Regions from separate parts of the Rhodoglobus sp. G.S.4 genome, predicted to be linked through region 1. Evidence: predicted binding sites of a transcription regulator. Region 1 holds the regulator's gene; each other region holds the start of a gene.
What was found. Region 1 encodes HrcA, which represses chaperone genes, less so after heat shock. Its sites were predicted from a motif close to TTNGCACTCGNNNNNNNCGAGTGCNAA; they were not measured.
Positions count from the first base shown of each region.

Region 2: AC061P_RS09750 (Hsp20/alpha crystallin family protein) is a predicted target of HrcA. The motif match lies at 1,529-1,555, and genes of this name have one in related genera.
Region 3: groL (chaperonin GroEL) is a predicted target of HrcA. The motif match lies at 1,605-1,631, and genes of this name have one in related genera.

Region 1 covers NZ_CM152748.1:1,669,349-1,672,620, reverse strand. The annotation lists gene AC061P_RS08090 (DUF4870 domain-containing protein) at 1-98, opposite strand, end outside; gene AC061P_RS08085 (DUF4870 domain-containing protein) at 188-586, opposite strand; gene hrcA (heat-inducible transcriptional repressor HrcA) at 799-1,821, shown strand; gene dnaJ (molecular chaperone DnaJ) at 1,845-2,945, shown strand; gene AC061P_RS08070 (16S rRNA (uracil(1498)-N(3))-methyltransferase) at 2,955-3,272, shown strand, end outside.
Region 2 covers NZ_CM152748.1:1,979,426-1,982,697, forward strand. The annotation lists gene AC061P_RS09735 (TIGR03557 family F420-dependent LLM class oxidoreductase) at 1-537, opposite strand, end outside; gene AC061P_RS09740 (hypothetical protein) at 867-1,160, opposite strand; gene AC061P_RS09745 (hypothetical protein) at 1,174-1,452, shown strand; gene AC061P_RS09750 (Hsp20/alpha crystallin family protein) at 1,605-2,045, shown strand; gene fgd (glucose-6-phosphate dehydrogenase (coenzyme-F420)) at 2,145-3,161, opposite strand; gene coaD (pantetheine-phosphate adenylyltransferase) at 3,180-3,272, opposite strand, start outside.
Region 3 covers NZ_CM152748.1:2,211,323-2,214,594, forward strand. The annotation lists gene groL (chaperonin GroEL) at 1-1,562, opposite strand, end outside; gene AC061P_RS10875 (LytR C-terminal domain-containing protein) at 1,807-2,379, opposite strand; gene AC061P_RS10880 (DUF3263 domain-containing protein) at 2,383-2,682, opposite strand; gene AC061P_RS10885 (heme/hemin ABC transporter substrate-binding protein) at 2,908-3,272, shown strand, end outside.

The DNA of each region.
Region 1 (3,272 bases):
CCGATGTGAATCAGTGTTGACCAGAGCTTCTCATCGCTTGGACTCATCGGTTGGATCGGTGCGTACGGAGAGCTGGTGGGAGGTGTGGAATCTGACATGACTCCATTAAACCCTGCATTGGGCAAAAGAATAGCCCCGAGAGCCGAAGCTCCCGGGGCCGAGTCTTTTTCAGCGGGTAACTACCGCGTTACTTGATGAGACGAAGAGCGAAGGGGTAACGGTAGTGATTGCCGTCCTTCGCCTTGGTGAAGCCGACGATCGAGAAGATGATCGCTACAACGACCAGAGCAAACCAGAGCAAGCCCTGGATTGGCGCGAAGAGACCGAAAGTGACTGCGGAGAGGATCGAACCGAGGATCGCGACGGCGATCTGCGCAATGGTCAACGTGATCTGGAAGTTCAGCGCTTCCTTGGCTTCCACATTGGTGAAAGCTCCGCGGTCTTTGAAGACCAGCCAGATGATGAGCGATGGCAGGAAGCTGAGGATTCCGCCCAAGTGAGCGAATGACGCCCACTGATTGTCCTCTGCCGTGGTCAGTTGAGCGGCAGGCTGCGGTGCGGCGGGCTGCGGATTTGCGTCAGTCATGAGTTCGTGCCTTTCAGGTGAACAAGGGAACTTCCCGGGTTTCATCAAAGTGCTCGGTGTGCCACCTGAGCATTTCCCCGAAGGGGTAGCGCTCAAGTACAGAGACACGCTAGCGCTAATGAGTTGCGCGGTGCAACGGTTGTGTCACGGAGTGTCGAGTAAGATTGGCAGTCGAACGGATTGAGTGCCAATCAAGAGAGGTGGGTGGTGGCATGGTTTCCGCCCGCGGACTTGACGTGCTTCGAGTCATCGTGCAGGACTACGTTGCTACGCGCGAGCCTGTCGGATCCAAATCGATAGTCGAGCGTCATTCCTTTGGGGTGTCTGCTGCAACGATTCGCAACGACATGGTTTTGCTCGAAGACGAAGAGCTGATTACCGCTCCTCACACCTCATCTGGCCGGGTGCCAACAGACAAGGGCTATCGCGTATTCGTCGACCAGCTCGCAGATCTCAGGCCGCTCACTAGCGCCCAACGTCAAGCAATTGAGTCGTTCCTGGGGCAAGCAGACGATTTGGACGACGTTCTTGCGCGCACTGTTCGCATGCTGTCTCAGCTAACGAACAGTGTCGCGCTTGTGCAGTATCCGTCTCTTGCTACGGCTCGGGTGCGCCACGTTGAGCTGGTCCCCATTAGTTCTTCGCGAATTATGACGGTGTTCATCACCGACTCCGGGCTCGTCGAGCAGCGGCTCATCGATGTTTCCGAACCTCTCGACGAGGTGTTTCTGGGCGAGATGCGCGCAAAGCTGAATTCGGCGCTCCACGGCCAGTCGCTTCCTCAGGCGGCGGAGCGGCTCGCGAATTTCGCGGATATTTTTCCTGTGGAACGTCAGGCACTCGTCAGCCAGGTGGCATCCAGCTTGATCGAACAGGTATTGGCTAATCGCCATGACAAACTTGTTCTCGCGGGCACAGCAAATCTTGCGCGAACCGAGCAAGACTTCTCGGGAAGTATTTTTCCTGTTCTTGAGGCAATAGAAGAGCAAGTGACGTTGTTACGGCTCTTTGGAGAAATGCAAGTAACAAGTGGGTCCGTTTCCACGCGGATCGGACGCGAGAACGCAGAATTTGGGTTGGAAGAGACTTCGGTCGTCACGGGTGGGTACTCCTCGTCTGGCGGCGGCATTGCACGCCTCGGTGTGCTTGGTCCAACCCGCATGGATTATTCGAACAACATGGCAGCGGTTCGCGCGGTAGCGCGCTACCTGTCGCGACTTTTGGAAGAAAACTGAGCTCGTAAGGAGCAATCGGAACTTTGGCAGATCACTACGAAGCACTGGGCGTTGCCCGCGAGGCCACGCCAGAAGAAATCAAGAAGGCGTACCGCAAACTCGCTCGCGAGTTGCACCCCGACGTCAACCCGAGCGCAGATGCATCAGAGCGGTTCAAGTCCGTCACGCATGCCTATGACGTGCTCAGCGATCCGCAGCAACGTCAGCAGTACGACATGGGTGGAAGCGGCGGATTCGGCGGCGGTGCGAACTTCGGATTCGGCGACATCTTCGAGACCTTCTTTGGTGGCGGTGGTGGCGGACAATCCGTTGGACCACGCTCGCGACGGGAGCGGGGACAAGATGCGCTCTTGCGGGTTGAAGTCAGCCTGAAAGACACCATCTTCGGTGTCTCACGGGACATCGAGGTCAACACAGCTGTGCTCTGTGAAACGTGTGAGGGAAACTGCTCAGCTCCCGGCTCATCTCCAGTGCGCTGCGATATTTGTCAGGGTAGCGGCCAGATCCAGCGCCAAGTGCGCAGCCTTTTGGGCAACGTCATGACGTCGAGTCCCTGCGGCACATGCCGCGGATACGGCAACATCATCGTGAACCCGTGCGCCACGTGTGCCGGCCAAGGTCGCGTGCGCGCACAGCGCACCATTTCGGTTGACATTCCGGCCGGAGTCGAAACCGGTTTGCGGTTGCAAATGCCCGGTCAGGGTGAAGTCGGCCCGGCAGGCGGCCCGAATGGAGACCTCTTCTTGGAGATGAAAGTCCGTCATCACGACGTCTTCAGTCGCTCAGATGACGATCTTCTCGCAACCGTCGAGGTGCAGATGCTCGACGCGATCTTGGGAACCACCGTCACGCTCGATGGTCTCGATGACAAAGTCGAAGTTCACATCAAGCCTGGCACTCAGAGCGGTGAAGTTCTCACGGTCAAGGAACGAGGAATCACGAGCCTTCGCGGAGGCGGTCGAGGTGACTTGCGCTTGGGCATCCAAGTGGTCACACCTACCAAGTTGAGTGGTGCCGAGCAGACCTTGATCAAACAACTTGCTGCCATTCGCAAGAGCAAAGAACCGCATTTTGCTGAATTCCAGCAGGGCCTGTTCGCGAAGCTTCGCGATCGGTTCCTGTAGGCGACGACCGTGGCGCACCTGTACATTGATGAAGAGCTCGACGACGCGCAGGTCGGCGATACGGTTTCGCTGACGAAAGCGGAAGCCCGCCATGCGGTGACAGTCTCACGCCTCAAGGTTGGCGAGACGATTGCGATTAGCAATGGTGCTGGGCTCACAGTTTCGGGGCCCATCACGACTGCCGAACACACAGAACTCAGCATCGAAGTAGCCGAGACGCACCGCACGCCACGCAGCACCCCTGCGGTGTTTCTCGCTCAAGCATTGGCCAAAGCCGACCGTGATGAGCTTGCGGTTCAAGTAGCGACCGAACTCGGCATTGACGGT
Region 2 (3,272 bases), 310 kb from region 1:
GACCAAGATCTCGGGTGCGGTCTCGGGCATTGTCCAGAGCCGAGTCGACTCCAGCCGGTAGAACTGACCATCGTGGCGCACATCTTTGCCTGCCAGCCCCGAGGCGAACAGTTTCTTGATGATTTCGACGGCTTCAAACATGCGGTTGATGCGTTCGGGCGCTTCAGGCCAGTACTGGCCGACCACATGTTCGTTAATGGCCTCACCACTGCCAAGGCCCAGCCAGTGCCGGCCCGGATTCATTGCGGCAAGAGTGGCCGATGCCTGAGCGACCATCGCGGGATGCCAACGAAATGTGGGCGCTGTGACTCCGGTGCCTAAGTCACCTATCGTGGTTTGGCCAAGCGCGCTCAGCACGTTCCACACGAAGGAAGCTTGGCCCTGTTGCGGCGTCCACGGCTGATAGTGGTCTGCGGCCATCACCCCACGAAAGCCGCGTGATTCGGCGTGCTGGGCAAACGCCAACACGTCGCGCGGATGAAACCGCTCAAGCATTGCGGCATAGCCAATGTGGGGCGCAGAAACGGAGGCGGGCATCTGTCTATTGTCGCGCGGACTGCGCCTCTGCCGTGTCACAACGGATGAACCAGCGAATTCCCGAACCGCTGACCGGATACTTGGCCGTTCACCGGGCTGGCTCATGCTGAAGAACGGCGGCAATTATCAACGGTGTGGATAATTCCGCCGAAGGCCCAGCCAGCATTGTTCTCGAAGATCCAGACGGCAACCCCGTCCTGATGGACCAGCACCGGCAGCACTGGCAGCACCGGCAATAGATCGTCGCCAAATTGGGTCTTGATTCTCAGTTGGCGATAGTTCTACACTGAGCAAACGCCAACAATCGAAAGGAGCCTCGCGTGTTTATTTCAACTATCGGAATGATTCCGACTATCGCCGGCTCCGTCGGCACCCTCTCCGCCTAACCGGCTAGCGATCTCCGCCAACCGGTTCTGACGGTGGCGGCGCTCACGGAGCACACGACTCAACTCGATCATCACGAGACTGCGTTCGACTGACGAGTCTGCGCCCACCTCATCTGGAGCGCCAGCGCATCGCGATGATCTCTCCTTCTTCTGCAACTCGCGATCGCCGAGGGATGACGTTGGGTCGCCACCCGAACCGGCGCGCTTTTGCGCGCCTTCCGCATCAGCTTCTGTCACGAAAGATCACCTCATGAACACAACTCTGGCGGCCCCTAAGGACCGCCCTAACCATCCGCCCGAACCCAGCAACAACGCCCAGTCGCGCCCAACTTCGGCGCACCGCGTGGGACTCATCGACCGAATTGCTCTGCATCTCGGCGTTGCGCTCATCACGTGGAGCCGCCGTCCTCACCGGGCTCGACTGATCGCAACCGCTGAATTCCGGGCCGAACACCAACTCCGTCGCGAGCGCCTGGCTTTAGCCCGGACTCGCGCTGAGCAGAACTATCCGCGGTTCATCATCCGATGATTGCGCCGCACCCGACCGTCGCCGGATCGCTCCGGCGACGGTCGCTTCGTTATCAGCGAACTGTGAGCGAAATGACTTGGCACTCTCGGGGTGAGAGTGCTAATTTCTGATTATTGAGTCACCGTGACTCAACTTTGAGAAAGGGGTTTCCCATGACACTGTCATTTGATCCTTTTGCCGAACTCGACCGGCTCACCGCTGCAGCCCAGTCCCGCGTCGGCACCCAGCCCATGCCCGTGGATCTTTACCGTCAGGCCGACGAGTACGTTCTCACCGCCGACCTTCCGGGCGTAGACCCCGGCTCCGTCGACGTTGACGTCGATGGCCAGCTGCTTACCATTCGTGCCGAACGCACCGCCGGCGAGCGCGAAGGAGCCAAGTGGCTATCGCAGGAGCGTCGCTACGGGTCCTACCTGCGCCAGTTCAGCATTGGCGCCGGCATTGACCGCGAAAACATCAGCGCCAGCTACGACAACGGCGTACTCAGCGTCATCATCCCGGTGTCGGAGAAGGCAAAACCTCGCAAGATTGAGGTCAGCACCAACTCCGCGAACCAGGCTCGATCGTCCGAGACAGTCGCCGTTACAAGCTAGTCAGCACGCCGCTGTCGACGCGCCAACGCCACACACCAACGATGGGCGGATGCTTCACGCATCCGCCCATCGTTCGTTAAGTACTTCGCGCTCTAGTCGCTACAGCGCCCGCAATCGCGGTGCGATGTCGCGCTCGAAGAGCTCGAGGAAACGACGCTGGTCGCCCCCGGGCGCGTGGAACACGAGGTGATTGAGTCCGGCATCCACATACTGGCGAATCTCTTCAACAATCTTGTCTGGGTCGTTGCCCACGATCCACCGCGAAGCGATTTGTTCGATCGGCAGCGCGTCAGCAGCCTTCTCCATCTCGATCGGATCAGTGATGTCGTGCTTCTGCTCCTTCGAGAGCGCAAGCGGGGCCCAGAAACGTGTATTTTCGAGGGCGAGCTCGGCGTCGGTGTCGTAGGAGAGCTTGATTTCGATCATCCGGTCGATGTCCTCGAACTTGCGGTCAGCCTTAGCCGCACCCTCCTTGACGCCAGGAATGAGCGCGTCGTTGTAGAGCTCCATGCCCTTGCCAGAGGTGCAAATGAAACCATCACCGGCACGACCGGCGTAGCGGGCAACCATCGGGCCGCCCGCAGCAATGTAAATCGGGATGGGCTGGTCGGGGCGGTCATAAATGCTGGCTTCGTGAGTGGAGTAGTACTCTCCCTCGAACGACACCCGATCCTCGGTCCAGAGTGCACGCATGAGGCGCACTGATTCGCGCAAGCGCGCAAACCGCTCCTTGAACTCGGGCCAGTCCTGCGCGCCAGCACCACGGAATCCGGTAGCGACCTCGTTGAGCGCTTCACCCGTGCCAACCCCCAACATGATGCGCCCAGGATAAAGGCAACCCATCGTGGCAAAAGCCTGCGCCAGAACGGCAGGGTTGTAACGGAAAGTGGGGGTCATCACGCTCGTGCCAATCCGAATCGTGCTCGTGCGCTCTCCAACAGCAGCCATCCAGCTCAGTGAGAACGGTGCATGACCACCCTCATGACGCCAGGGCTGGAAATGATCGCTTACCGCAACACTCTCCATGCCATGGGCTTCGGCCGCGACCGCAATCTCTACGAGCTCACGTGGGGCAAACTGTTCAGCTGAGGCTTTGTATCCGAGAGTAAGAGTCATAGACCCATTGTGCCCGTACTACTCGCGAGGCGCCTGCAAAAAATCAGAAACTGACCGCGGAACGTACGGCGCAACATCGCCGCCCAGAGCGGCAACCTGCCGCACAAGCGA
Region 3 (3,272 bases), 540 kb from region 1:
ACAGCTTCAGTCGTAAGGAAGAGTCCAGCGATCGACGATGCGTTGAGCAGAGCCGAGCGGGTTACCTTTACCGGGTCGTTGATACCTGCAGCGAGCATGTCGACGTATTCGCCGGTTGCCGCGTTGAGGCCGTGACCAATGGGGAGGTTGCGGACCTTGTCAGCAACAACACCTGGCTCCATGCCTGCGTTGAGTGCGATCTGCTTGAGCGGTGCGTCAATAGCAACGCGAACGATGTTCGCTCCGGTTGCTTCGTCGCCGACCAAGTCAGCCATTGCCTGGCTGTCGAACGCGATCTTGCCAGCCTGAATCAGGGCAACGCCACCACCGGCGACGATTCCCTCTTCAACAGCTGCCTTTGCGTTACGGACTGCGTCCTCAATGCGGTGCTTGCGCTCCTTGAGTTCAACCTCAGTTGCGGCACCTGCCTTGATTACTGCAACGCCACCGGCGAGCTTGGCGAGACGCTCCTGGAGCTTCTCACGGTCGTAGTCGCTGTCGGTGTTGTCGATCTCGGCACGGATCTGCTTGACGCGACCTGCGATTGCCTCTTCGTCACCCGCACCTTCGATGATCGTGGTCTCGTCCTTGGTGATAACGACCTTGCGGGCGCGACCGAGGAGTTCGAGCGTTGCGTTCTCGAGCTTGAGGCCAACCTCTTCTGAGATGACCTGTCCACCGGTGAGGATTGCAATGTCAGCGAGCTGAGCCTTGCGACGGTCACCAAAACCGGGAGCCTTGACGGCAACCGACTTGAAGATGCCGCGGATCTTGTTCACAACGAGAGTTGCGAGGGCTTCTCCGTCAACGTCTTCAGCAATGATGAGCAACTGCTTGCCGCTCTGGATTACCTTGTCGACGATGGGGAGCAGATCCTTGATGTTCGAGATCTTGCCGTTGACGATAAGAACGTAGGGGTCTTCGAAGACCGCTTCCTGGCGCTCCTGGTCAGTGACGAAGTATGCCGACAGGAATCCCTTGTCGAAGCGCATACCTTCGGTGAGCTCAAGCTCGGTGCCGAACGTGTTCGACTCCTCAACGGTGACAACACCTTCCTTGCCGACCTTGTCGATCGCCTCAGCGATAAGTGCACCGATCTCGGGGTCACCAGCAGAAATTGATGCGGTAGCCGCGATCTCTTCCTTGGTTTCGATCTCCTTGGCGCTCGCAATGAGTGCCTCAATGACCGAGTTGGTGGCCTTTTCGATTCCGCGCTTGAGGCTGATGGGGTCTGCACCCGCAGCAACGTTGCGGAGGCCTTCGCGTACGAGTGCCTGTGCAAGAACAACAGAAGTAGTCGTACCGTCTCCGGCAACGTCATCCGTCTTCTTTGCTACCTCTTTGACGAGCTCAGCACCGATCTTCTCGAACGGGTCGTCGAGCTCGATCTCCTTGGCGATGGATACACCGTCGTTCGTGATGGTGGGAGCGCCCCACTTCTTCTCGAGAACAACGTTGCGACCGCGCGGGCCGAGTGTGACCTTTACGGCGTCAGCGAGAATGTTCAGGCCGCGCTCAAGGCCGCGACGGGCCTCTTCGTTAAAAGCAATGATCTTTGCCATGTGTGTTTCTCGTCCCTCCCGGACGTCGTACAAGCGAATAAGTTGGCACTCGAACTATGCGAGTGCCAAGGTCAAAATTAGCACTCGACAGGGGCGAGTGCAAGACAGCCCAGCGCACTCGACAGGGGCGAGTGCAAGACAGCCCAGCGCACTCGACAGGGGCGAGTGCAAGACAGCCCAGCGCACTCGACAGGGGCGAGTGCGCGTGTTCCGGGTGTGGTCGTGTGGTGTGGGGGTTGGCTGCTTATTGTCCGGCGGTGAGGTAGTCGGTTCCGAGCACGATGGTGAGTTGTGCTGCGGGGAAGACGTCGGCTTCGATGAGTCGTATTTCGCCGATTCCGAGGGCGTTGATGAGGCCGGCGGCTACGTCTTCGTCGTCGGGGTTGCTGTAGTAGACGTAGGTGTCTTCGATGTCGCGTTGGGAGGCTGGTGCGGCGCTGCCCATGGGCCAGCCGACGGCGGTGAGTTCGTCGAGGAGGCTGGTTTGTACTCCGGTTTCGGGGGTTCCGTTGAGGATGTCGATGGTGAGTGCTCGTGCGGGGTCGATGGTTGTGGGGTCGGTGAGGGGTTCGACTGTTTCTATGGGTTCTGGGGTGGCTGCGGGTTCTTCTGGTGAGGCGAAGAGGGGGATTCCGAGGTCGTCGTCGAGGTATTGACTGAGGGCGAAGAGGCCGCCGAAGACGAGGATTCCGGTTGCGAGTAGGGCCCAGGCGAGCCCGATCCAGCCGCCTCCGCGTCGTTTGGGTCCGCGGTGTGCGCCTACGCGTTCGATGTCGTCGGGCTGTTCGTCGAATCGATCTTTCGGGTAACTAGCCATTGATTAGTCTGTCAATTCTTCGTTGTGGTGGTGTGTTGTGCGCACTGTGCGGTTGCGCATCCGGTTGTCTCGGTTGCGTCGTAGTCGCGAGACGAGCATGGGGTCGTAGGTGACGGCTGCTGGTGCGTCGATTACGGCGTTGAGCATTTGATAGTAGCGCGCGCTTGATACGTGGAACAGGCTGCTGATGGCTTCTTCTTTTGCCCCGACGTGGCGGGTCCATTCGCGTTCGAAGTCGAGAATCTGGGTCGCATTTTCGGGTAGCCCGTTGGAGGCGTGTGTTGTTGTTTCGGGTTCTGACATGACGACCTCCAATATTGTGGCAATTCTAGGGCGCGCAACCTTTGGGATTGCCTAACGACGCGGCTTGCTCGGTCAATCAGGGGCGGTCGAGGTTAGGATGTCCTTAGTACCCGATGTCTCCGATTGGTCTTCATGCGCTTACGACTTTTCGCCACTGCTGTGGTGGTGTCTTGTGTTGCGCTTGTGGTGAGCGGTTGTTCGATCTCGACGGTTGCGGAGCAGCCGATGGTTACGGTCACTGCTGATGCGAGTTCTCCTTTGTCTCAGTTGACAGTGTTGGATGATGCGAAGGATTACAGCGGGTTGGTGCGCGCGGCTCTTCCGACGGCGGGTATTTCTGCTCCTGATTCTGCGCCGGAGCAGTCCTTGCCGACGACCGTGATGTCACATGATCTGAGTGGTGATGTCTCGGTGACGGTTTCGTCGGCCGACCGCGTTATTGCGATGGATATTTCGGGGTCGATTGCGGCGACGGTTGCCGGTTTGGGTTTGCTTGATTCTTTGGTGGCGCGCGATATTTCTACGACGTTTGATGAGGCTGCTGCGTTGCCGGTAATCACGTCGAGTGCCCATACGGTCAATAGCGAAGC